Regions from separate parts of the Kitasatospora sp. NBC_01266 genome, predicted to be linked through region 2. Evidence: riboswitches for the same ligand, from Rfam matches in the RefSeq annotation. Region 2 holds a riboswitch; each other region holds the start of a gene.
What was found. Region 2 has a riboswitch for cyclic di-AMP ahead of OG403_RS30525 (glycoside hydrolase family 16 protein). Riboswitches for the same ligand answer to the same signal wherever they lie in the genome.

Region 1: another riboswitch for cyclic di-AMP. It lies ahead of OG403_RS05595 (transglycosylase family protein); the one in region 2 lies ahead of OG403_RS30525 (glycoside hydrolase family 16 protein).
Region 3: another riboswitch for cyclic di-AMP. It lies ahead of OG403_RS10625 (NlpC/P60 family protein); the one in region 2 lies ahead of OG403_RS30525 (glycoside hydrolase family 16 protein).
Region 4: another riboswitch for cyclic di-AMP. It lies ahead of OG403_RS22115 (transglycosylase family protein); the one in region 2 lies ahead of OG403_RS30525 (glycoside hydrolase family 16 protein).

The regions. Positions count from the first base shown of each region.
Region 1 is NZ_CP108458.1:1,240,906-1,246,215, forward strand. Features, by position in the region: gene OG403_RS05590 (hypothetical protein) at 1-812, shown strand, start outside; cyclic di-AMP (ydaO/yuaA leader) riboswitch at 1,639-1,802, shown strand; gene OG403_RS05595 (transglycosylase family protein) at 1,810-3,003, shown strand; gene OG403_RS05600 (LacI family DNA-binding transcriptional regulator) at 3,229-4,275, opposite strand; gene OG403_RS05605 (glycoside hydrolase family 13 protein) at 4,277-5,310, opposite strand, start outside.
Region 2 is NZ_CP108458.1:7,085,564-7,090,873, forward strand. Features, by position in the region: gene OG403_RS30515 (WXG100-like domain-containing protein) at 1-1,711, shown strand, start outside; gene OG403_RS30520 (ribonuclease domain-containing protein) at 1,796-2,188, opposite strand; cyclic di-AMP (ydaO/yuaA leader) riboswitch at 2,434-2,622, shown strand; gene OG403_RS30525 (glycoside hydrolase family 16 protein) at 2,626-3,858, shown strand; gene OG403_RS30530 (IclR family transcriptional regulator) at 3,942-4,739, opposite strand; gene aceB (malate synthase A) at 4,936-5,310, shown strand, end outside.
Region 3 is NZ_CP108458.1:2,533,775-2,539,084, forward strand. Features, by position in the region: gene OG403_RS10620 (C40 family peptidase) at 1-658, opposite strand, end outside; gene OG403_RS10625 (NlpC/P60 family protein) at 868-1,992, opposite strand; cyclic di-AMP (ydaO/yuaA leader) riboswitch at 1,997-2,147, opposite strand; gene OG403_RS10630 (C40 family peptidase) at 2,434-3,471, opposite strand; gene OG403_RS10635 (NYN domain-containing protein) at 3,638-5,137, opposite strand; gene OG403_RS10640 (hypothetical protein) at 5,273-5,310, opposite strand, start outside.
Region 4 is NZ_CP108458.1:5,038,709-5,044,018, reverse strand. Features, by position in the region: gene OG403_RS22135 (Ppx/GppA phosphatase family protein) at 1-182, opposite strand, end outside; gene OG403_RS22130 (DUF501 domain-containing protein) at 179-820, opposite strand; gene OG403_RS22125 (FtsB family cell division protein) at 868-1,299, opposite strand; gene eno (phosphopyruvate hydratase) at 1,389-2,675, opposite strand; gene OG403_RS22115 (transglycosylase family protein) at 2,871-3,743, opposite strand; cyclic di-AMP (ydaO/yuaA leader) riboswitch at 3,746-3,900, opposite strand; partial or broken gene OG403_RS22110 (cytochrome P450) at 4,161-4,703, opposite strand.

The sequences.
Region 1 (5,310 bases), 5.8 Mb from region 2:
CCGCGGTGGCCCTGGTGGACGAACTGGTCTCGGTGATCCGCTTCGAGCAGCCCGGCATCGAGGTGGCGGCCGGCTGGCTGCGCACCGCCCCGGCGGCGGAGCGGGTCGCGGCCGAGGACGCGCCCGGCGAGGGTGACGAGAGCGAGCCGCGCGAGAGTGCGCACGAGGCGGCGACCGCCCGGCCGACCGCGACGATCGAGGACCTGATCACCTCCGCACTGGAGGCCGGACGCCCCGCGCCGGTCCTGGTGCCACTGCTGCCCGGCCCGCACGACTACCTGACGGAGCTGCAGGCCCTGGCCGCCGAGACCGGCGCCCTGCTGACCGACGTGCTCGGCCCGCACCCGCTGCTGGCGGAGGCGGTGCACGTGCGCCTCTCCGAGGCCGGCCTGGCCCGCGCCGACCGCGCCCGGCTCTTCGCCATCACCACCGCCGCCGACGGCGTGGTGCTGACCACCGTCGGCGGTCAGGCCGCCGCGGACGCCGCCGGGATCACCGGCGTGCTGCTCGCGGCCCGCCTGGCGGTGCCGGTGGTCGCCGCCGCGCTGGACCTGCCGGGCGCGGTGGCCGCCGCCGTCGAGCACCTGCGGGCCACCGGCTCGCAGCGCCCGGCCCTGGCGCCGCTGGTGATCGGCCCCGAGGTCGACGAAGAACTGCTGCGCACCGCCGCCGCGGAGACCGGCTGCGAGAGCGCGGCCGGACTGGGCGCCTACCCGACGATCGGTCAGCTGGTCGCCTCGGCGTACCTGGCCGTGCTGCCGGCCCCGGCCCTCGAGGAAGCTCCCCTCGAGGAGACCGTCGCCGGCGAGTGACGCGGTAGTCAGCACGACATATCGGACAAGGCACTGGCCCTGTCCCCTGGCACCAGCGCCGGGGGGCAGGGCCAGTGGCATGCCCACAGGCCCCACCGGCGGACACCGGACCCCACGGGCGGTCACCCGGCCGCCAGGCGGGGCCTCAGAGGCCGCTGGAGCGCCGGCACGGGCCGGCGGGCCCGTGGTCCGCACTCGAACATCCGGCACTCGAACATCCAGCGTCCAGCGTCCAGCGGGCGGCGTCCGGCGCCCGGCGTCCGGCGTCCGGCGTCCGGCGTCCGGCCGGTGGCGTCGAGAAGCCGACGCCTCGCCCCGGCGACGGCAAGGTGGCGCGCAGGTGACGGCCCGGTGGCGGAGCGGGCCGGCGAAGGCGGTAGCCGAAGGGGCGGCAGCGAACGGCTCGCGATGGCGACCTGACGCCATAACAGAAGGTGCAAAACGGACATTGGGTTGATGTCGGCCAGTCACGGCGCATCTCGCTCCGCGAGACTTCGACCCAGCCCGGCGGGACGAATTTCGACCGCGGATCTCCATGATCATCAAGAGGTGATCCGCCCTCGACCGGACGGGCCATCAGCACCCGCGGCCCTGAAGGACCAGCACTTTCCGCAGCCGCGGGGCCAGTTGCCCACCTCGTCCGCCGCACTCCCCCGACGCTCCCTCAGCTGCGCCGCCGGGGCGATCTTGAAGCTCTCGTGGAGCCCGTGTGACCGCCATCACAGCTGTTTGCGGTTTCAACTTATCTCTGTCTAACGTGCTCCCCGTTCGTGGTCACACGGACCCAGCGCAACCGAACGCCTAGTCCTGCCACGGGCGCGCTGGCAGCGCGAAAACGCAACCACGGCAGGAGCGGGGGAACCAGGTAAGCCGCTCCGGCGCCGGTCTTCGGACCAGGTGCTCGGAGCTAGGGGTGAAGCCGCGCAGTGCGCGGCCGGGCAACTCCAGCCCGAATCCGACAGCTCACCTCGCAGGCGTAGGAGAGGATCGCGTCTTCATGCTGCCCACCACTGGCACGACCCGTCCGTCCCGCAACGCCCGTCGGGCGATCGCCGCCACCGGTCTGCTCGGCCTCGGCCTGGCCCTGCCGTGCATCACCGCCACCACCGCCTCCGCCGCGTCGGTCTCCACCTGGGACAAGGTCGCCCAGTGCGAGAGCTCCGGCGACTGGAGCATCAACACCGGCAACGGCTACTACGGCGGCCTCCAGTTCAGCGCCTCGACCTGGGCCGCCTACGGCGGCACCCAGTACGCCCCCCAGGCCAACCAGGCCACCGAGGACCAGCAGATCGCCATCGCCGAGAAGGTGCTGGCCGACCAGGGCCCCGGCGCCTGGCCCGTCTGCTCGGTCCAGGCCGGCCTGACCCAGGGCGGCCCCGCCCCGGCCATCAACCCCGGTGGCTCGACCAGCTCCTCCTCGACGGCCACCAGCACCCCGGCCCCGAGCACCTCCGCCACCAGCACCTCCGCCACCAGCGCCCCGGCGCAGAGCACCGCAGCGCAGAGCGGCTCGCAGCAGGGCGGCTGGAGCCACGGCAACTGGGGTCACTGGAACCACTCCCAGGGCGGCCAGAGCTACACCGTGCAGACCGGTGACTGGCTCTCCACCATCGCCAACACCCACCACGTGGACGGCGGCTGGCAGAAGCTCTACGACCTCAACAAGTCGGTCCTGACCCACGGTCCGGACGTCCTCTACCCGGGCGAGCAGCTGTCGCTGGGCGGCTCGACCGCCGCGGCCGCCCCGAGCACCAGCACCCCGGCGCCGGCAGCCCCGGCCCCGAGCACCCCCGCCCAGACCACCGCCGCCACCAGCGCGCCGGCCGCGACCGGCTCGATGGCCGCCGCGGTCAGCTTCGCCGAGTCCCAGGTCGGCCAGGCCTACATCTACGGCGGCACCGGCAACGGCGGTTGGGACTGCTCCGGCCTGACCCAGGCCGCCATGGCGCACGCCGGCATCTCCATCCCGCGGGTGGCCGCCGACCAGGCCGCCGCCAGCACCCCGGTGTCGATGAACAGCCTGCAGCCGGGCGACCTGCTGTTCTGGTCGAACAACGGCCAGGACTCGGGCGTCTACCACGTCGCCATCTACGTGGGCAACGGCCAGTTCGTCGAGGCCGCCAACCCGAGCGCCGGCGTGAAGTACGAGACCATCGCCAACTACACCCCGGACTTCGCCGGCCGGGTCTGAACCAGCTGACGGACGCGTGGTGAAGAACGCGTCCCGATGACACGCGTGAACATGTGCCGACATATGTGGACACGTGCTGATCGGCCTCGCCGATCGCAACCGCAGGGCAGCCTGAAGGCCGCCTCCCCTCGGGGAGGCGGCCTTCGGCCGTGCTGCTCGGGCGGGCCGGGACGCGGTCGCGCTGATCAGCCGTGGACGGCGTCGCCGGGCAGCGCCGGCACAGCGTCAGCGGTTCGGGCAGGCCCCCGTGGAGCCGCGGACCACCAGCTCGGGCTGGAACATGAACTCCCCGCGCTGGGCCGGCTCGCCGCCGACCTCCTCGAGGAGCGCGTCCACGGCGGCGGTGGCCATCGCCTCGACGGGCTGGCGGATGGTGGTGAGCGGGGGCTCGGTGAAGGCCATCAGCGGGGAGTCGTCGAAGCCGACCACCGAGACGTCACCGGGCACGCTGAGCCCGCGCCGGCGCACCGCGCGGATCGCGCCGAGTGCCATCAGGTCGCTGCCGCAGACGATCGCGGTGCAGCCCCGGTCCAGCAGCGCGCCGGCTGCGGCGTGGCCGCCCTCGACGGTGAACAGGGTGTGGTGGACCATTTCCTCGGCCTGCTCGGCGCTGTAGCCGAGCACCGAGCGCAGCGCGGCCGTGAAGCCCTCGATCTTGCGCAGCACCGGCACGTAGCGGCGCTGGCCGACCGCCAGGCCGATCCGCTCATGACCGAGTTCGGCCAGGTGCTGGACCGCCATCGCCATCGCGGCCCGGTCGTCGGGCGAGATGAACGGCGCGGTGATCTTCTCGCTGTAGCCGTTGATCAGCACGAACGGCACCTGGCGACCGGTCAGCTTGGCGTACCGGTCGTGGTCGGCGGTGGAGTCGGCGTGCAGGCCGGAGACGAAGACGATGCCCGCCACGCCCCGGTCGACCAGCAGTTCCACCAGTTCGTCCTCGGTGGAGCCGCCCGGGGTCTGGGTGCAGAGCACCGGTGTGTAGCCGTGCCGGCTGAGCACCTGCTCGATCACCTGGGCCAGCGCGGGGAAGATCGGGTTGCTCAGCTCCGGGGTGATCAGCCCGATCAGCCCGGCGCTGCGCTGGCGCAGGCGGGTGGGCCGCTCGTAGCCGAGCACGTCGAGCGCGGCCAGCACGGTCTGCCGAGTGGCGGCCGAGACGCCCGCCTTGCCGTTGAGGACGCGGCTGACGGTGGCCTCGCTGACCCCCGCCTGCGCCGCGATGTCCGAAAGTCGCGCCGTAGTCACGATCCCAGAGCCTATTGCAACCATGTCAGACCGCCCACCAGCTGGTGCTGTCCGGCCCAAGCAGTCCCGGCTCGACGTTCCCGGCCGCGCCGGAGCTGAGCAGCAGCCGGCCCTCGGTGGCGTAGCCGACCGGCTCGCGCGTGGTGTTGACCAGGCAGACGAAGCCGCCGCGGCGGAAGGCGAGCACGCCCGCCGGGGACGGCAGCCACTCCACCTCGGTGCCGGCGCCGAGTTCGGGGCGCTCGCGGCGGACGGCCAGCGCGCTGCGGTAGAGCTCCAGGGTGGAGGTCGGGTCGCCGGTCTGCGCCTCGACGCTGAGCTCGGCCCACTCGGCCGGCTGCGGCAGCCAGCTGGGACCGCCGGCGGTCGGCCCGAAACCGTAGGGGGCGGCGGTGCCGGACCACGGGAGCGGGACCCGGCAGCCGTCGCGGAAGCCGTCCTGGCCGCTGGCGCGGAAGAACGAGGGGTCCTGGCGGACCTCGTCGGGCAGGTCGGTGACGTCCGGCAGGCCCAGCTCCTCGCCCTGGTAGAGGTAGGCGGAGCCGGGCAGCGCGAGCATCAGCAGGGTGGCGGCGCGGGCCCGGCGCAGGCCGAGTTCGCGGTCCCCGCGCTCGCGCAGCTGGGTGCCGCCGGGCGGGTTGGCGAAGCGGGTGGCGTGCCGGGTGACGTCGTGGTTGGACAGCACCCAGGTGGCGGGGGCGTCGACCGGGCGCATCGCGGCGAGCGAGGAGTCGATCACGGCGCGCAGCTCGGCGGCGTCCCAGGCGGTGCCCAGGTACTGGAAGTTGAAGGCCTGGTGCAGCTCGTCGGGGCGCACGTAGTTGGCGGTGCGCTCGACGGTGGGGGTCCAGGCCTCGGCCACCGCGATCCGCTGCCCCGGGTACTCGTCGAGGATCTTGCGCCAGCTGCGGTAGATCTCGTGCACGCCGTCCTGGTCGAAGAACGGCATCACGTCGTTGCCGAGCAGCTTGAGCTGGTCGTGGCTGCCGAGGTCGGGCAGGCCGGGGGCCTTCACCAGGCCGTGCGCGACGTCGACCCGGAAGCCGTCGACGCCCATGT
Region 2 (5,310 bases):
CGCCCTGAGCGGCAGTGCCCAGCAGACCTTCGACACCTATCTGGTCGCACTCGCGATCGGCGACAATGCCGCGCTGCCGCTGATCGCCCAGTGCTGCGATGCCGCCGCCGACGCGTTGAACAACCTGGCGAACGAGATCGAGACGCTGCGGATCGAGATCATCGGCGCGGCGGTGGTGCTCGCCGTCCAACTGGCGATCGACGCCGTGGCGTGGTTCTTCGGTGGTGCGGTGGCGGCGCCCGAGGAGATCATCATCACCCGGGCCGTCGTACTGGCGTTCCTGAAGAAGGCGTTGATCAGCGCGGTGACCCGGGTCGCCGAGTCGGTGCTGGCCCAGGTCGGCTTCGACCTGCTGGCCCAGGTGATCGAACTGGCCCAGCACCACCGCAAGTCGATCGACGGGTCCGAGTTGGGCACCGCCGCCATCAACGGGGCGATCGGCGGCGCGGTCGGCTTCGGCGCGGGGCTGCTCGGCAAGGGGCTTGCCAAGGGGCTGGGGAAGGGGCTGGGGAAGGGGTTCGCCGGGCTGGCCGGCCACGAAGCCGGGGAATTCGTCAAAGGCGCGGCCGAGCTGGTCTGGAACACCGGCTACGGGGCGCTGACCGGGATGGCCGAAGGCGCGGCGCAGGACGCGGCGTTCGGGCTCTCCGGCGACTGGGTCTCCGGCGCGGCCAACGGCTCGTTCGCCGGGGCCTGGGGCTCACGGCACGAGGCGATGAACCCGGGGAACAAGTTCTCGATCTCGCCGGCGGACCACCTCGAAGGCTTGCTGTACTCCAAGCTGCTGGGGCCCCGGCCGACGACGGGCGGCGGCACGACGGAGATCGAGCTGGAACCGGTCACGCCGTCGGATCTGCCGCACGAAACACCGCCCCTGTCCGACGGGCCGACGAACTCCAGTACGACGTCCGTGGATTCGCCGCCGATCAACGCCCCCGGGCCGGTGGTGGGTGGGGAGGAGCATCCCGAGCCGGAGCCGGAGCCGGAGCCGGAGCCGGAGCCGGAGCCGCAGCCTGAGGTGCAGGAGTCGCCGGTGCCTCGGCCGACGGTGGGTGGGGAGGGTGAGCCGCAGCCGCAGCCGCAGCCGCAGCCGCAGGTGCAGGAGTCGCCGGCACCTCAGCCGGTGGTGGTGGAGCATCCCGAGCCGGAGCCTGAGCCGCAGCCGCAGCCTGAGGTGCAGGAGTCACCGGTGCCTCAACCGGTGGTGGGTGGGGAGGGTGAGCCACAGCCGCAGGAGTCGCCGGCACCTCAGCCGGTGGTGGTGGAGCATCCCGAGCCGCAGCCGCAGCCTGAGGTGCAGGAGTCACCGGTGCCTCAGTCGACGGTCGGTGGCCAGGGTCAGCCGCAGCCTCAGCCGCAGGAGCGGCCGGTGCCTCAGTCGACGGTCGGCGGGCAGGGTCAGCCGCAGCCTCAGCCGCAGGAGCGGCCGGCACCCCAGCCGGTGGTGGGTGGCCAGGGTCAGTCCCAGCCGCCGGTGCAGGGAGGCCCCCCGCCCCGGTCGACGGTCGGCGGGGGAGGTCAACCCCGCCCCCGGCCGGGCGTCCGAGAACAGCCGCCCAGGTCGACCAGCTATCCCCCCGCTCCCACCCTCCCGCCGCTGGACCTCGGGCCGCCCTTCACCCACCAGGTCCTCCCGTACGACGACCTCGACGAGGACCCACCCCCGTCCCTCGCGGACTTCGTGGCGAGTCAGCTCAACCCGGGTCGCTGACCGGAGCGCCCGATCGGGCAGCGCGGTGGCCGGGTGGTCCGCAACGTCGGCAACCACCCGGCCACAGCACGCGAACCAGCTGTCTCAGCAGGTGGAGTCGATCAGGTAGAACGACTCGTAGTGGTCCGAGGTGTAGTAGTCCGACCCGTCCTCGCCGGTCACGATCCGGCGGGTGCTGCGGTTGGAGGCACCCGGGGTGTCGACCGTGTACTCCTGGTAGAAGCCGTACGGCTCGCTCGGCAGCACGCCCTCGCGGTTCTGGAAGGTCTCGCCGTCCTCGGAGTACGGGAACGGGCCACCCTGGGCGATCAGGTTGAGGGTGTCGTCGGCCTGGCTGGGCAGGGCGGTCTGGCAGATGTTGCCGCTGACGTCCGCGTGGGCGGCGGAGGCGAACACGGCGGTGGGGGCCAGGGTGAGCAGGCCGACGGTGACAACGGAAGCGGTACGCGTCTTCAACGCGCGTAGAAGAGTCTGCATGGACAGCAGTGTGAGGGGCCGTCAGGAAGCCTGGGAAGGAGCTGGGAGCAGACTGAGTGAGTCTTCATGTCCATGTAACTGGGGCGGCGGCCAGGCGACGGGAGTGCTTCGCTTTTGCGGCGGATGTGAAGCTGTGTGACTCGTGTGACATTGATGATGATCAGTTCATCTGCCTACTCTGCAGACGGCTCGCCACCCAGCGGCGGGCCCAGCCACGGGACGCCTAGTCCTGCCTGCCCGGGGTCGGAACCAGAGCACCGCACCAGGCAGGAGCGGGGGACCCAGGTAGTACTGCCGTGTCCCCGCCCGCCCGCGTATCGCCAGGGTGTGTGAGGGTGCGGCTCGGGGTGAGGCCGACCGGCAGTGCCGGCTCGGCCGGGCCATCTTGCGGTCCGAACCCGACAGCTCACCTCGCAGGCGTCGCAAGAGGAACTCCCGTGATCCCTACCGCCACCCCTGCCCGCCTCGGCGTCGTCGCCGCCGCGCTCGGCCTGGTCGCCGTCCCGATGGTCGGCCAGGCGAACGCCCTCACCCGGCACCCGGCGACCAGCGCCGCGCCCACCGTGACCCAGGACCGGCTGACCCCGACCACCGCCACCGCCGGCGCGGCGACCACTGCCGCCCTGACGCTGCACGCAAGCTCCTGCTTCACCGCGAAGACGGTGGGCGTGGGCGTGCGGGACGCCGCGGGGAACAACCTCGACTTCCCCGGGGACCTCAGCAACCAGCAGATCTGCCCGAGCGGCCTGTCGCTGACCACCGGCGCGCGGACCTTCGCGAGCGGGGCGTACACCGTCTTCGGCTTCTACCAGGACCAGGCCGGCGCCTGGCACAACCTGGCCTCGCAGACCCTGACCGTCTCGGCGGCCGGCAGTGCGGCCGGCAGCGGCACCAGCACCCCGACGCCCGCTCCGGCGCCCACCCCCACCCCGGCGCCCACCCCGGCGCCGGCTCCCGCGCCGACCCCCGCCCCCAGCGGCTCGCCCGTCCCCGGCAAGACGCTGACCTGGTCCGACGAGTTCAACGGCCCGCTCGACGCGACCAAGTGGAACGACAGCTCCACCACCTCGTACCAGTACGGCAACCACAACCCGAACGACAACAAGCTCGACTGGATCGACCCGTCCGACGTCTCGGTCGCGGGCGGCGTGGCCACCTTCACCGCCCAGCCCTCCAGCCACACCCTGGAGAACGGCAAGCAGGCCTGGACCACCGGCCTGCTCACCACCGAGGGCACCCAGCAGGGCTTCAAGGTCAAGACCGGTGACTACGCCGAGGCCCGGGTCCAGATGCCGTCCGCGCCCGGCGCCTGGCCTGCCCTGTGGACCTGGGCGAACGGTGGCAGCGAGATCGACTCCTTCGAGTACCACCCGGACAACCCGAACCTGCTGGAGCTGACCAACCACGTCAACTTCGCGCAGAAGTACTACACCGACGCGAACGCGGTGCAGCCGGGCCAGTGGGTGACCATCGGCACCTACTACGGCGCCAACTCGGTCGACTACTACGTCAACGGCGTCAAGGTCTTCTCCGACAACACCGGTGTCGGCGCCAACTGGTCGGCCTACCTGATCCTCAACCTGTCGATCAGCGCGGGCGAGTACCACCCGGCCCCGAGCGGCTCCGCGCCGATCAGCTTCGCGGCCGACTACGTGCGGGTCTACCGCTGACCCCCACCGGCCGACCCTGACGAGCACGACGGCTGTGGCCCGGATCCCCAAGGATCCGGGCCACAGCCGTCTCTGACGGAGTGTCAGGGTGCCAGCACGGCCCCCAGGCGCTGCGCGATCTGGCGCATCACCGGGACCAGGGCCGAGGCGCCGGTCTGCTCCTCCAGGGCGCGGATCCGCGCCTCCGGGCCCGACACCGAGAGCGCGGTCGGGGTCGGGGCGCCCGGCACCGCGACGGCGATGCAGCGCACGCCGATCTCCTGCTCCTGGTCGTCCACCACATAGCCGGCCTCCCGGGCGGTGGCCAGCTGGGCGAACAGGGCTTCGGGGTCGGTGACGGTGAACTCGGTGTGCGCGGGCAGGGCTTGGGTGCCGAGCACGGCGCGCGCCTCGTCCTCGGGGAGCTGGGCGAGCAGTGCCTTGCCGACGCCGGTGCAGTGCGGCTGCACCCGGCGGCCGACCTCGGTGAACATCCGCATCGAGCGGCGCGACTGCACCTGGCCGACGTAGACCACCTCGCCGCCCTCCAGGACGGCCAGGTTGGCGGTCTCGCCGGTGGCCTCCATCAGCTCGGCCAGGTAGGGGCGGGCCCAGCTGCCGAGCAGCCGGCCCGCGGTCTCGCCGAGCCGGATCAGCCGGGGGCCCAGGGTGTAGCGCCGCGCGGTGTCCTGGCGGACATATCCCTGCTGTGCGAGGGTACGAACCAGCCGGTGGATGGTCGGCATCGGGAGGCCCGAGGTGGTGGACAGCTCGCTGAGGGTCGCGACGCCACCCGAGTCGGCCAGGGCCTCCAGGAGTTGGAAAGCGCGCTCGACGGACTGCACGCCCCCCGCGGAGGCGCGCTCGGATCCGGTCGAAGCTGCGGCAGGGGTGCTGGCCACCGGCGTTCCCTTTGCTGTCGGGGGAGGAGTAGAGTCCCAGCGATCTACCTCAACAAACCGTTGAAATTCTGTATCGCGGAAACTAGTGTCCACCTTACAGAATCGAACTCGCCAGTAGGTGGGTCAGATCAGATGAGGGAAGCCCCCTACCGGGAGCTCCCTACACAGGTTCTACCGTCCAAGGAGTGTCCTGCCCATGGCTACAGACCAGGGACCCGCCGCCAGCCTTCGACCGGGAGTGCCCCCAGGTGCCTCGGCCGCTCCGGTCGTCACCGTCGCCGGTCCGCGCGTCCCCCGTGCGGAGGAGGTGCTGACGCCCGAGGCGGTCGCGTTCGTGGTCGGTCTGCACCGGACCTTCGAGAGCCGCCGGCAGGAACTCCTCGCCCGCCGCCGGGCCCGCCGGGTGGAGATCGCCCAGGCCGGGACCCTCGACTTCCTGCCCGAGACCGCCGAGATCCGCGCCGCGGACTGGCAGGTCGCCCCGGCCCCCCGGGCGCTGCAGGACCGCCGGGTGGAGATCACCGGCCCGACCGACCGGAAGATGGTGATCAACGCGCTCAACTCCGGCGCC
Region 3 (5,310 bases), 4.6 Mb from region 2:
CCCCGCGCGCGGCCCGCTCGTTCGCCTCCCGGGCGTCCTGCGCGAGCAGCTGGTCCCGCTCGGCGGCGGAGAGGCTGTCGAGCAGCGCCTGGGCGCTCTTCAGCCGCTGCTGCACCTGCTGCTTGCTCTTCGCCAGGGTGCTGCGCACGGTCTCCAGTTCGGCCAGCTTGGCGCCGGCCTCGCTGCGCCGCTGGTCGAGCCGGTGCTGCTGCTCCAGCACCTCATGGAGCGTGGCGACCTGCTGGCGGCCCGCCTCGGCCAGACTGCGCGCCTTGAGCAGGTAGCCCGCCGGATCGGAGGAGAGCATCAGTTGAACGCTCGGGTCCATCCCGCCCGAGCGGTACTCGGCCGCGGCCACCGTGGCCAGGTCCGACCGCATCCGGTTGAGCGTGTCCTGCCCCTGTGCCACCTGCGCCTGCAGCGCGCTGCTCTCGGCCTGCAGCCGCTTGACGTCCTCCTCTGCCGCGTTGGACTTCTCCGAGGCCTGCTCGGCCTCCGTGTAGAGCTGGTCGACCTGCGACTTGACGTCGTTCTTGTCCGGCTTGGCCGGTGCGCCCTGGGCGCTGGCCGTCATCGCCAGCGCGGTGGTCGCGGCAGCGGTGACCGCCAGCACCCGGGCGAACCGGCGCGCGGTGCCCGACGGGGGTGTAATCGCCATCGCCTGACGACTCCAATCGCCGTGAGGGCTCGGGGAGAGCCCTCGGAGGAGCTGAGGTCCGAGCGCAGACGTTAGCGAGTCAGGACGGATGAGTCCAAACCCTCACCGATACGAATATTTGATCCACAATCGGACAGCAGAACGGCGAAGGCCCGGCCTCCACGCGGGAGGCCGGGCCGAAGTGACGCTTCACCAGGAACGTCAGGACATCAGGGGCGGACGATCGCATCGATCGTCATCACGGTGGCCGACTCGTACTTGACGTTCTCACCGGCGCGCGGCGCGTGGATCATCACGCCGTTGCCGATGTACATGCCGACGTGGCCGTAGTTGTTGAAGATGAGCAGGTCGCCCGGCTGCGCGTTGGCGATGTTGGTGCCCTCGTTGGTGCCGATCGCGGCCTGCTCCTGGGAGGTGCGCGGCAGCGCGACACCGGCCTGCGCGTAGGCCCACTGCATCAGGCCCGAGCAGTCGAACTCGGAGGGACCCGTCGAACCGTAGTGGTACGGCGAGCCGAGCTTGCTCACGGCGGCGGCGATCGCCGCGGCGGCGGCCGAGTTGCCGGTGGTCGGCGCGGCCGGGGGCGTCGCGGTGCTGCCGAGGGGGGTGCGGGCCGAGCCGCGCGAGGCGGCGCTCTGCGACTGCGCCGCGGCGGCGGCCTGCGCCTGGGCCTGCTGGGCGGCGGCCTTCGCCTGCGCGTCGGCCTGCGCCTGCTGGGCGGCCATCTGCTGGCGCTGCTGCTCGGTGAGCGAGTTGAGCAGGTTCTGGGCCTGCTGAAGCTTGGCCTGGATGGTGTCCTTGGCGGACTTCAGCTGCTGGGTGGTGGCATCCAGCGCGGCGAGCTTGCTCTGCGTCTCGGTCTTGCTCTGATCGAGCACCTTCTCATCGCTCTGCAGCTCCTTCAGCGTCTCCGCCTGGGTGCTGTTCAGCTGGTTGAGCGCGCTGGCCTGGCCGAGGAAGGTGTCCGGGTGAGCCGAGAGCATCATCTGCACGGTCGGCGATATGCCGTTGTTGGCGTACTCGTCGGCGGCCACCGAGGCCAGCCCCGACTGCAGGTTGGTCACCTGGTCCTGCTGCCGCGCCACCTGGTCCTGCAGGTCGCCGACCTGCTTCTGCAGCGTCTGCTGCTGGGCCTGGGCGCCGTCGTACTGCTGGGTGGCCTGCTCCGCCTGGTTGTTCAAGTCGTCGACCTGGGACTTGACCTGGTCGAGCGAGGGCGCCGGATCGGCGTGCGCCGCGCCCTGCGAGGAGAGGGCCACGGCGGTGGCGGCAGCGGCGGTCAGAATCGACGCGCGGGCACGGCCAACGGGCTTGGGACGACGATGGGACGCCACGAATCCTTCTTCCCTGGGACCGCCTACCGGGTGAGCTGACGGGTTCGGGCTGGAAGACATGCCCTACGACGCCTCACCGGCCTGTGGCCGACCTGGCGCCGATTCACCCCGGAGGAACGTGGTTCCCCGGCTCCGGTCCGCAGCTCCCCAGAAGGGGTTCCCCGTCGGACAGTCAACTGTCCGTGCTGCTTTCCAGACTCGGCGGTAACCCGCGCTGCCACCCCGGTCGGGTGATCTCCATCGCGTGGGTCTGGCTGCCGACCCTAGTAACAAATCTGTGATCCGTTCAAATCCTTGTCGGAAAAACCCGGAAACTTTGACTCTGGGTGCTAGGGAGATCACCAACAGGTGATCAAGTAGTGTGCAGACAAGTGTCCCCCGTCACACCTGGCGGGTGACGGGGGATCAGGAGCGCGGCTCGCGCGGCGGGGCGACGCCGGGTCAGACCCGGCGGATGATGTAGGACTCGCCCATCGTGCTGACCTGAGCGATCCGGACCACGTCACCGGTGTGCGGCGCGTGCACCATCTCGCCGTTGCCGATGTACATGCCCACGTGGTGCCGGTCGCTGCCGAAGATCACCAGGTCGCCCGGCTGGGCGTCGGCCAGGTCCGGCACCGCGGTACCCACCGTGGCCTGCTCCTGGGAGGTGCGCGGCAGCGAGACGCCGGCCTGTGCGTAGGACCACTGCATCAGACCCGAGCAGTCGAAGGTGCTGGGGCCGGTGGCACCCCAGACGTAGGAGTCGCCGAGGCGGCTGAGCGCCTCCTGTACGGCCTGGCCCGCGTAGCCGGCGGCCGGCGGCAGGTTGAGCGTGCTGAGCTGGGCCCGGGCGCTGCCGCGCGAGGCGGGCGCCTCCTGGGCCGCCAACTGGGCACGCTGCGAGGCGCTCAGCGAGTTGAGCAGCTTCTGCGCGGCGGCCAGCTTGGTCTGCACGTCCGACTTGGCCTGGTTCAACTGCGCGGTGGCGGTGTCCAATTCGGCCAGCGTGTCGGCGGCTTCCTTCTTCTCCTGGTCGAGGTTGCGCTCCTCGCCCTGCAGCGACTTCAGCGCGTCGGCCTCGGTGCTGGTCGCCACCTGCATGCTGGAGGCCTGGTCCAGGTAGGTCTGCGGGTTGGAGTTGAGCATCAGCTGGACCGAGGGGTCGATCCCGTCGTTGCGGTACTCGTCCCCGGCCACGGTGTCGAGGCCGCTCTGCAGCTGGGTCACCTGGTCCTGGGTGCGGGCCACCTCGTCCTGCAGCTGCGAGGCCTGCTGGCGCAGCTGGTCGCCGCGCTCTTTGGCGCCGTCGTACTGCTCGGCCGCGGCCTCCTGCTGGTTGTTCAGCGCGTCGATCTGGGCCTTGACCTGATCGACCGAGGGTGCCGGATCAGCCCAGGCCCCGCTCTGCGAGGAGATCGCGACCGCGGTCGCCGCAGCGGCGGTGAGTACGGAGATCCGCACGCGGCTCGACTGCTTGGGACGGCGGTGGGACGGCAAGGGACTGCTCCTTCTTCTACCGGGCTCACCCGATCGGGTGAGTGGCCGGAAAAATAGGTTTGACGCCAGACCCTAGTGAACATCAGATCCTCGCGCCACTCCCCGACTACGACCAACCAGCCTTCACGGCCAGGTGTTCACCGGCTCTTCACCAGTTGAGCGCTGGTCAGCTGCGGGCCAGGCGGTTCAGCAGCAGCACCGAGGCGACCGGGCGCGCCCCCGCCTTGCGCACGCCGTCGGCCACCTCGCGGTCGGCCGAGACCACCACCACCGGGCGGCCCTGCGGCTCGGCCCGCACCAGCTGGCGGATCAGCTCGTCGGCGGTCTGGCCGGTCCGGCTGAACCGCACCCGGACCCCGCGCGGCGGCGCCATGATCACCGGCACGTCCAGGTCCTGCCCGTCGAAGACGCAGGTCACCTCGGCCTGGGTGCGCTGCGCGAGCATCGCCAGGCCGCCCAGCAGCCGCAGCCGCTGCTGCTCCAGCGGCAGCGTGGGATAGCCGGTCTTGGTCACGTTGTAGCCGTCCACCACCAGGTGCACCTGCGGGATCGCCAGCAGCTGGTCGAGCAGCGCCGGGTCGTCCTCGGCCAGTCCGCGCCGGGCCACATCGTGCGGCGAGGCCGAGCCGGGGACCACCGCGTCCACCAGGTCGGCCGGGTGCAGCTGGGTGACCGGCAGCGCCAGTTCACGCTGCAGCCCCTGGGCCGACTGCAGCACGGTGTCGAGCAGCAGCCGCAGCCGCATGTCCTCCACGCTGCGGCCCTCACGCGCCGAGCGGCGCCCGGCCTCCAGGGCGGTCTCCAGCTCGGCCACCCGATGCTTCAGCCGCCGGTTCTCGCTCTCCGCGGCGCCGCGCTCGACGGTCGCGGCAGCGGCGGCGGCGGTCAGTTCGGCCTGCAGCTTGCGGGTCTCGGCCTGGGCGCGGCGGGTGTCGCTCTCCAGTCCGCGCAGCTTCTTGCGCAGCGTCTCCAGCTCCTTGCGGGTGCCCTCGGCCTCCGCGCGCTGGCGCTCCAGGTCGGCCCGGGCCGCGAGGCGGGTGGCGGCCAGCTCCTCCTGGAGCTTCTCCACCAGCCGGGCCGCCTCGGCGGCGGCGTCCTCGGCACCGGCCCGCTCGGCCTGCTCGCCGGCCTCGGCGACCAGCCGGGTCCAGCCGCGGGTGCGCAGCAGGTAGGCGGCGGCGGCCACGTCCAGCGGCTCGGCCGCGCCCGGCACCTGGCCCGCCTCCAGCGCCTTCACCAGGTCGGGCTGGCCCAGCCGCAGCCGGTCCGCTATCCGCAGCCGGAAGACCGGCTCGGCCTCCAGCGCGGCGGCCAGCGCGGTGCCCGCGTACTTGGCCCGGCGGGCCGGGGTGAACTTGGCGTACGGGCGCAGTGAGGCCGGCAGATCGGTGAGCGGCAGGCCGCCGAGCGCGTCGGCGGCCAGGCCCACCACGCGCCGGCGCACGCCCTCGGGCAGCGGGCGGTCCAGCTGCTCGGCGGGCGGTTCCTGCTCCTCGCCCTGGTCCTCGCCCTGGTCCCCGGCCTCAAGCGCTTCGTCAGCCTTGCCGACCTCAACGGCCTCGCCGGACGGCTCCACGGCGCTGTCGGCGGACGTCGCGGACGCGGCCGGTTCGCCGGCAGCGGGCAGCGGCCCCTGCGGCTCAGCGGCCTGGCTGGCTGCGTCCATCGCGTCCTCGGCTCCGATCATGGTCTGCGCGGCTGCCCCGGCCCAGGCCCGGGGCGCCCCGACTCACCGCCCGGTGACTCTCACCGCTCGGTGCAATTGTCGCGTGCGCGGCGGCTGTTTTTCAGCAGCGCCTGCTCAGCCCGTCTGCTCGGCCCCGTGCTCGGCAGACTCCG
Region 4 (5,310 bases), 2.0 Mb from region 2:
AAGGTGCGCTCCAGCGCCTCGGGGGCCAGCCGGCCGGTGCGGTCCACGTCCTGGCCGAGCCGGACGATCAGCATCCGCCGGTCCAGGTCGGTGATCGCACCGGTGGCCGGGTCGAGGTCGGCGATCAGCAGGCGGATCGAGTTGGTGCCGCAGTCGATCGCGGCGACCCGGGTGACACTCACTTCTCTCCCTCGTCCTGCTGCTCGGCCTGGCGCTTGGCGGCGCGCTCGGCGGTCTTGCGCTCCTTGGCGGCGATCACCGCCGTGTGGTCCTCGGCCTCGTCCCGCTGGGCCACCAGCGCCTCGACCCCCGCCTCGACCTGCTGCTCGCTCACACAGCCGCCCTTGCGCCACCACTCGGGCAGCATCGCCAGCGCCTCGTCACCCAGCGGGTTGACGCCGGGGCCGGCCGCCAGCGAGTGGCCGACCAGCACGTGCAGGCACTTCACCCGGTCCGGCATCCCGCCGGCCGAGGGGAAGCCCTCCAGCACCTCGATCGCGTCGCGCCGGGCGATGTAATCCTCGTGCGCCTTCTGGTAGGCGGCGGCGAGCTCCGGGTCCTCGGCGAGCCGGGCGGTCTGCTCCTTCATCACGCCGTCCGCCTCCAGGGTGCCGATCAGCGAGGCGGCCTTGGGGCAGGTCAGGTAGTACAGGGTGGGGAACGGGGTGCCGTCGGGCAGCCGGGGGGCGGTCTCCACCACGTCCGGGTTGCCGCACGGGCAGCGGTGCGCCACCGCCCGGGTGCCGCGCGGGACGCGGCCGAGCTGGGCCGCGACGGCGGCCAGGTCGCGGTCGGCGACCGGCTGGTTCTCAAGTGTCATGTCAGCGCTGTCTTCTCACAGGGCCGGCCTCGCACGAGGCCGGCTTCTCACGGGGCGGGGGCAGGGGTGGCAGCCGCGTCGACCGAGTCCCAGACGGCGGCGTACCAGGGCTTGGCCGCCTGCGCGGCGGCCTGGGCGGAGCCTCGGCCCGAGGGCGGGGAGGCGGCGGCCGAGGGGGTGGGGTCGATCGAGACGAAGGGGGTCTCGCCGGGCATCGCGTAGTGCAGCCGCTCGCGGGCCTGGGCCTTGACGTACTCCGGGTCCTGCCAGCGGGCCAGCTCGGTGGTCAGCTGCTCGACCTGTCGGCGGGCCTGCTCGGCCTTGACCCGCTGGGCGGCGATCTGGTCGCGCTGGTTGATGAACTGCCGGGTCGGATACGCGAGGATCGCCACCAGCGAGCAGAGCACCAGGACCAGCACGGTGGCCCGGCTGGTGAACCGCGGCCGGCCGCTCAGACCCGGGATCTTCCAGCCTGCCATCTCCTGACCCCTCCCACTCGCGCCGATGCCCCGGCGTCCACCCTACGGGGTGCGCGCCGGGGCATCGGTCAGGCTTGCTGCGAGGTTGCTCAGGCCTCGAAGCGGAACCGCGGGAACGCCGCGCGGCCCGCGTACTCGGCGGCGTCGTCGAGGATCTCCTCGATGCGCAGCAGCTGGTTGTACTTGGCGACGCGCTCGGAGCGGGCCGGGGCACCCGTCTTGATCTGGCCGCAGTTGGTGGCGACGGCCAGGTCGGCGATGGTGACGTCCTCGGTCTCGCCGGAGCGGTGCGACATCATGCAGCGGTAGCCGTTGCGCTGGGCCAGCTCGACGGCGTCCAGGGTCTCGGTCAGCGAACCGATCTGGTTCACCTTCACCAGCAGCGCGTTGGCGGTGCCGGTCTCGATGCCCCGGGCCAGGCGCTCCGGGTTGGTGACGAACAGGTCGTCACCGACCAGCTGCACCTTGTCGCCCAGCTGGTCGGTGAGGGCCTTCCAGCCGTCCCAGTCCGACTCGTCCAGCGGGTCCTCGATGGAGACCAGCGGGTAGGCGTCGACCAGCTCGGCGTAGTACGCGCCCAGCTCGGCGGCGGTCAGCGCCTTGCCCTCGAACTGGTAGGCACCGTCCTTGTAGAACTCGGAGGAGGCCACGTCCAGGGCCAGCGCCACGTCCTTGCCGGGCACGTAGCCGGCCTTCTTGATCGCCTCGACGATCAGGTCCAGCGCCTCGCGGTTGGAGTCCAGGTTCGGCGCGAAGCCGCCCTCGTCGCCCAGGCCGGTGGACAGGCCGCGCTCCTTCAGCACGCCCTTGAGGGTGTGGTAGACCTCGACGCCCCAGCGCACGGCCTCGGAGAAGGACTCGGCGCCGATCGGCGCGATCATGAACTCCTGGATGTCGACGTTGGAGTCCGCGTGCGAGCCGCCGTTGAGGATGTTCATCATCGGGACCGGCAGCACGTGCGCGTTCGGGCCGCCCAGGTAGCGGAACAGCGGCAGGTCGCTGGCCTCGGAGGCGGCGTGCGCGACGGCCAGCGAGACGCCGAGGATCGCGTTGGCGCCCAGCGAGGACTTGTCCGGGGTGGCGTCCAGGTCCAGCATCGCCTGGTCGATCAGCCGCTGCTCGGTGGCGTCGTAGCCGACCAGCTCCGGGCCGATCTGCTCGATCACGGCGAGGACGGCCTTCTCGACGCCCTTGCCGAAGTAGCGGTTCTTGTCACCGTCACGCAGCTCCAGCGCCTCGAAGGCACCGGTCGAAGCGCCGGACGGGACAGCGGCACGGCCGGTGCTGCCGTCGTCGAGACCGACCTCGACCTCGACCGTGGGGTTGCCGCGCGAGTCGAGAATCTCACGGGCTACGACGACATCAATGGACGGCACGAGGCATCTCCTAGGCGGAAGCGGTCCTGCGGACGTGGGTACGGAGTCGTTACGACCAGAGCCTAACCGCACCGGCCGCGACGACGACCCGGACCTGGGTTCCGTCTCACGGTGTGGCTCGGCTACCTGTCGGTAGTTCACCTGAATGCCGGTGCGGGGCCACCTCGGCCCGGACCCGCACCGGCTGTCGGCCGGTCAGCCGAAGTGCAGCACCTGACCGGGCATGATCAGGTCCGGATTCCCGCCCACGGTCTGCTGGTTGTCCTGGTAGAGCTGGTGCCAGCCGCCGCCCAGGTGCTGGGCCTGGGCGATGGTCGAGAGGGTGTCGCCGGCCCGCACGGTGTAGTCGTGACCGGAGCCGCCCGCGTTGCCGACGGCGGCGGCCGGCGTCTGGACCGGCACCTGGACCGGAGCCTGGACTGGCGCCTGGACTGGCGCCTGCACCGGTGCCTGGGGAGCGGCGTACCGGTTGTACACGCCCTGGTGGCTGGTCCAGAACCAGCCGCCGTCGCTCTGGTACCAGTACACCTGGCTCTTCGCGTCCCAGCCGGCCTGGCCGGGGAAGGCCGGGGCGGCGGACTGCGGCGCCTGGGGCTTGGCCTGCGGGGCCTGGGGAGCCAGCGCCTGAGGCCGCGTCTGCTGCTGGCTCTGCGCGGCCGGCGCGGTGGTGTCCACCGTCGCGGCGGCGCCGCCCTGGGACAGGCCGGCCTTGACCGAGCAGACCGGCCAGGCGCCGGGCCCCTGGGAGGCCAGCACCTTCTCGGCGACCGAGATCTGCTGCGCCTTGGTGGCCTGATTGGCCTGCGGCGCGTACTGGGTGCCGCCGTACGCGGCCCAGGTGGAGGAGGTGAACTGCAGGCCGCCGTAGAAGCCGTTGCCCGAGTTGATGCTCCAGTTGTTGGTGCTCTCGCAGTTGGCGACCTTGTCCCAGGCCGACACCGGAGCGGCGTGCGCGGCGGTCGCGGTGAGCAGCGGCACCGCCAGGCCCGCGCCGGCGACGCCGGCCACGGCGATCGCCTTCTCGGTCTGGGTACGACGACGATGACGGCCATTGCCCATGAGCAGCATGAACTGTCCCTCTCCGCACGCCTGCGAGGTGAGCTGTCGGGTTCGGGCCCGTGAGGTCGGCCCGGCCGCTGACGCGGCTTCACCCCTAGCCGTGGGAGACGGCAGAAAATCCTGGGTCCCCCGCCCCTGCCCCGAGTAGGTCGGGTGTCCCGGCAGCGCGGTGGGCAGGATTCGGCGTACCGCACGCGGGGTTCGCAGCTGCGAACTCCTGGGAGGGTAGGCAGATTGACGGACCAATCACAAGCTCATATCGCGTACATCACACGAGAATTACGACAAGTGGCAGATCGCCTACTAACCGATCAGGTTTGTCCGCATTGATGCCTGTTCAGATCAGGCGTGTCGGAACACTTCCGACACGCCGTCAGCCGGTCGCGGCAAGCTGAGATATCAACAGATCAGCAGATCAACGCACCGTCAGGACGTGCCGGCCGAGGACTCCGGCGTGAACGAGACCGGCAGTTCACGCAGCCCACGCATGATCAGGCCGCCCCGCCAGCGCAGTTCCGCCGGCTCGGTGGCGAAGTCGAGGTCGGGCAGCCTGGTCAGCAGGGTGGCCAGTGCCGCCTGCCCCTCCAACCGGGCCAGCGGGGCGCCGATGCAGTAGTGGATGCCGTGCCCGAAGCCGAGGTGCGGATTGTCCCTGCGGGCCAGGTCCAGGGTGTCCGGTTGGCCGAACCTGGCCGGGTCGCGATCGGCCGCGGCGAGCACCACCAGCACCGGATCGCCGACCGGGATGTGCACCCCGCCGATGGTCAGCGGCGCGGTCGCGAACCGCCAGGTGGCCAGCTCCACCGGGCCGTCGTAGCGCAGAAGTTCCTCGACGGCGGTGGTCAGCAGCTCCCGCTCGCCGCGGCGCAGCGACTCCTGCAGCCGGGCGCGCTGCTCCGGGTGGTTCATCAGCGTGTACATGCCATTGCCGATGAGGTTGACAGTCGTCTCAAAACTCGCGGCGAGCACAGCATGCGGGCCATCCTTCGGCCCTACACTCGCGGGCGCCTCCGGGGCCTCCACCGGCCCCTCTTCACCGACCACCACCCACAGGGACCGCGCCACGCGCCCCGTGATCTTCAGCGGAGGAATCGTCGGAGCCACGTACACCGGCGTCCCACCACCGCGCTGGTTCAGCATCTCCACGATCGCCTTCCACGCGCCACGCTGGAAGAAGGTCAGCTGCCGCTCACGGATCCGCTGTGGGTTGCCGAACGCATCCGTCATCTCGTTCCACGGCGTCCCGGTGCGCAGGCGGCAGAACATGCCGTTGAAGGCCAGCCGCAGGTCGATCGTCGTCTTCGTGAACGACGACTTCGCCACGTAGGCCGAGAGGATCTCCTTCACCATCACCCAGTCGTCCTCGTCGATGTCGGCCGGCACCGGGTGCTGCGTCCCCTTGTGCCACTCCGTCACCGGGCACGGCTTACCCGACCGCTTCTTGAACCGGTGGTTCCCGGCTGACACCCGGACATCGAACATCGCGAACAGCTCCGACTTCTCCGCCAGAGTCAGATCCCCCACCCGCAGGCGCGCCGAAGAGATGAACTCCTCCATCTCCTTCGCCTCCTGCTGT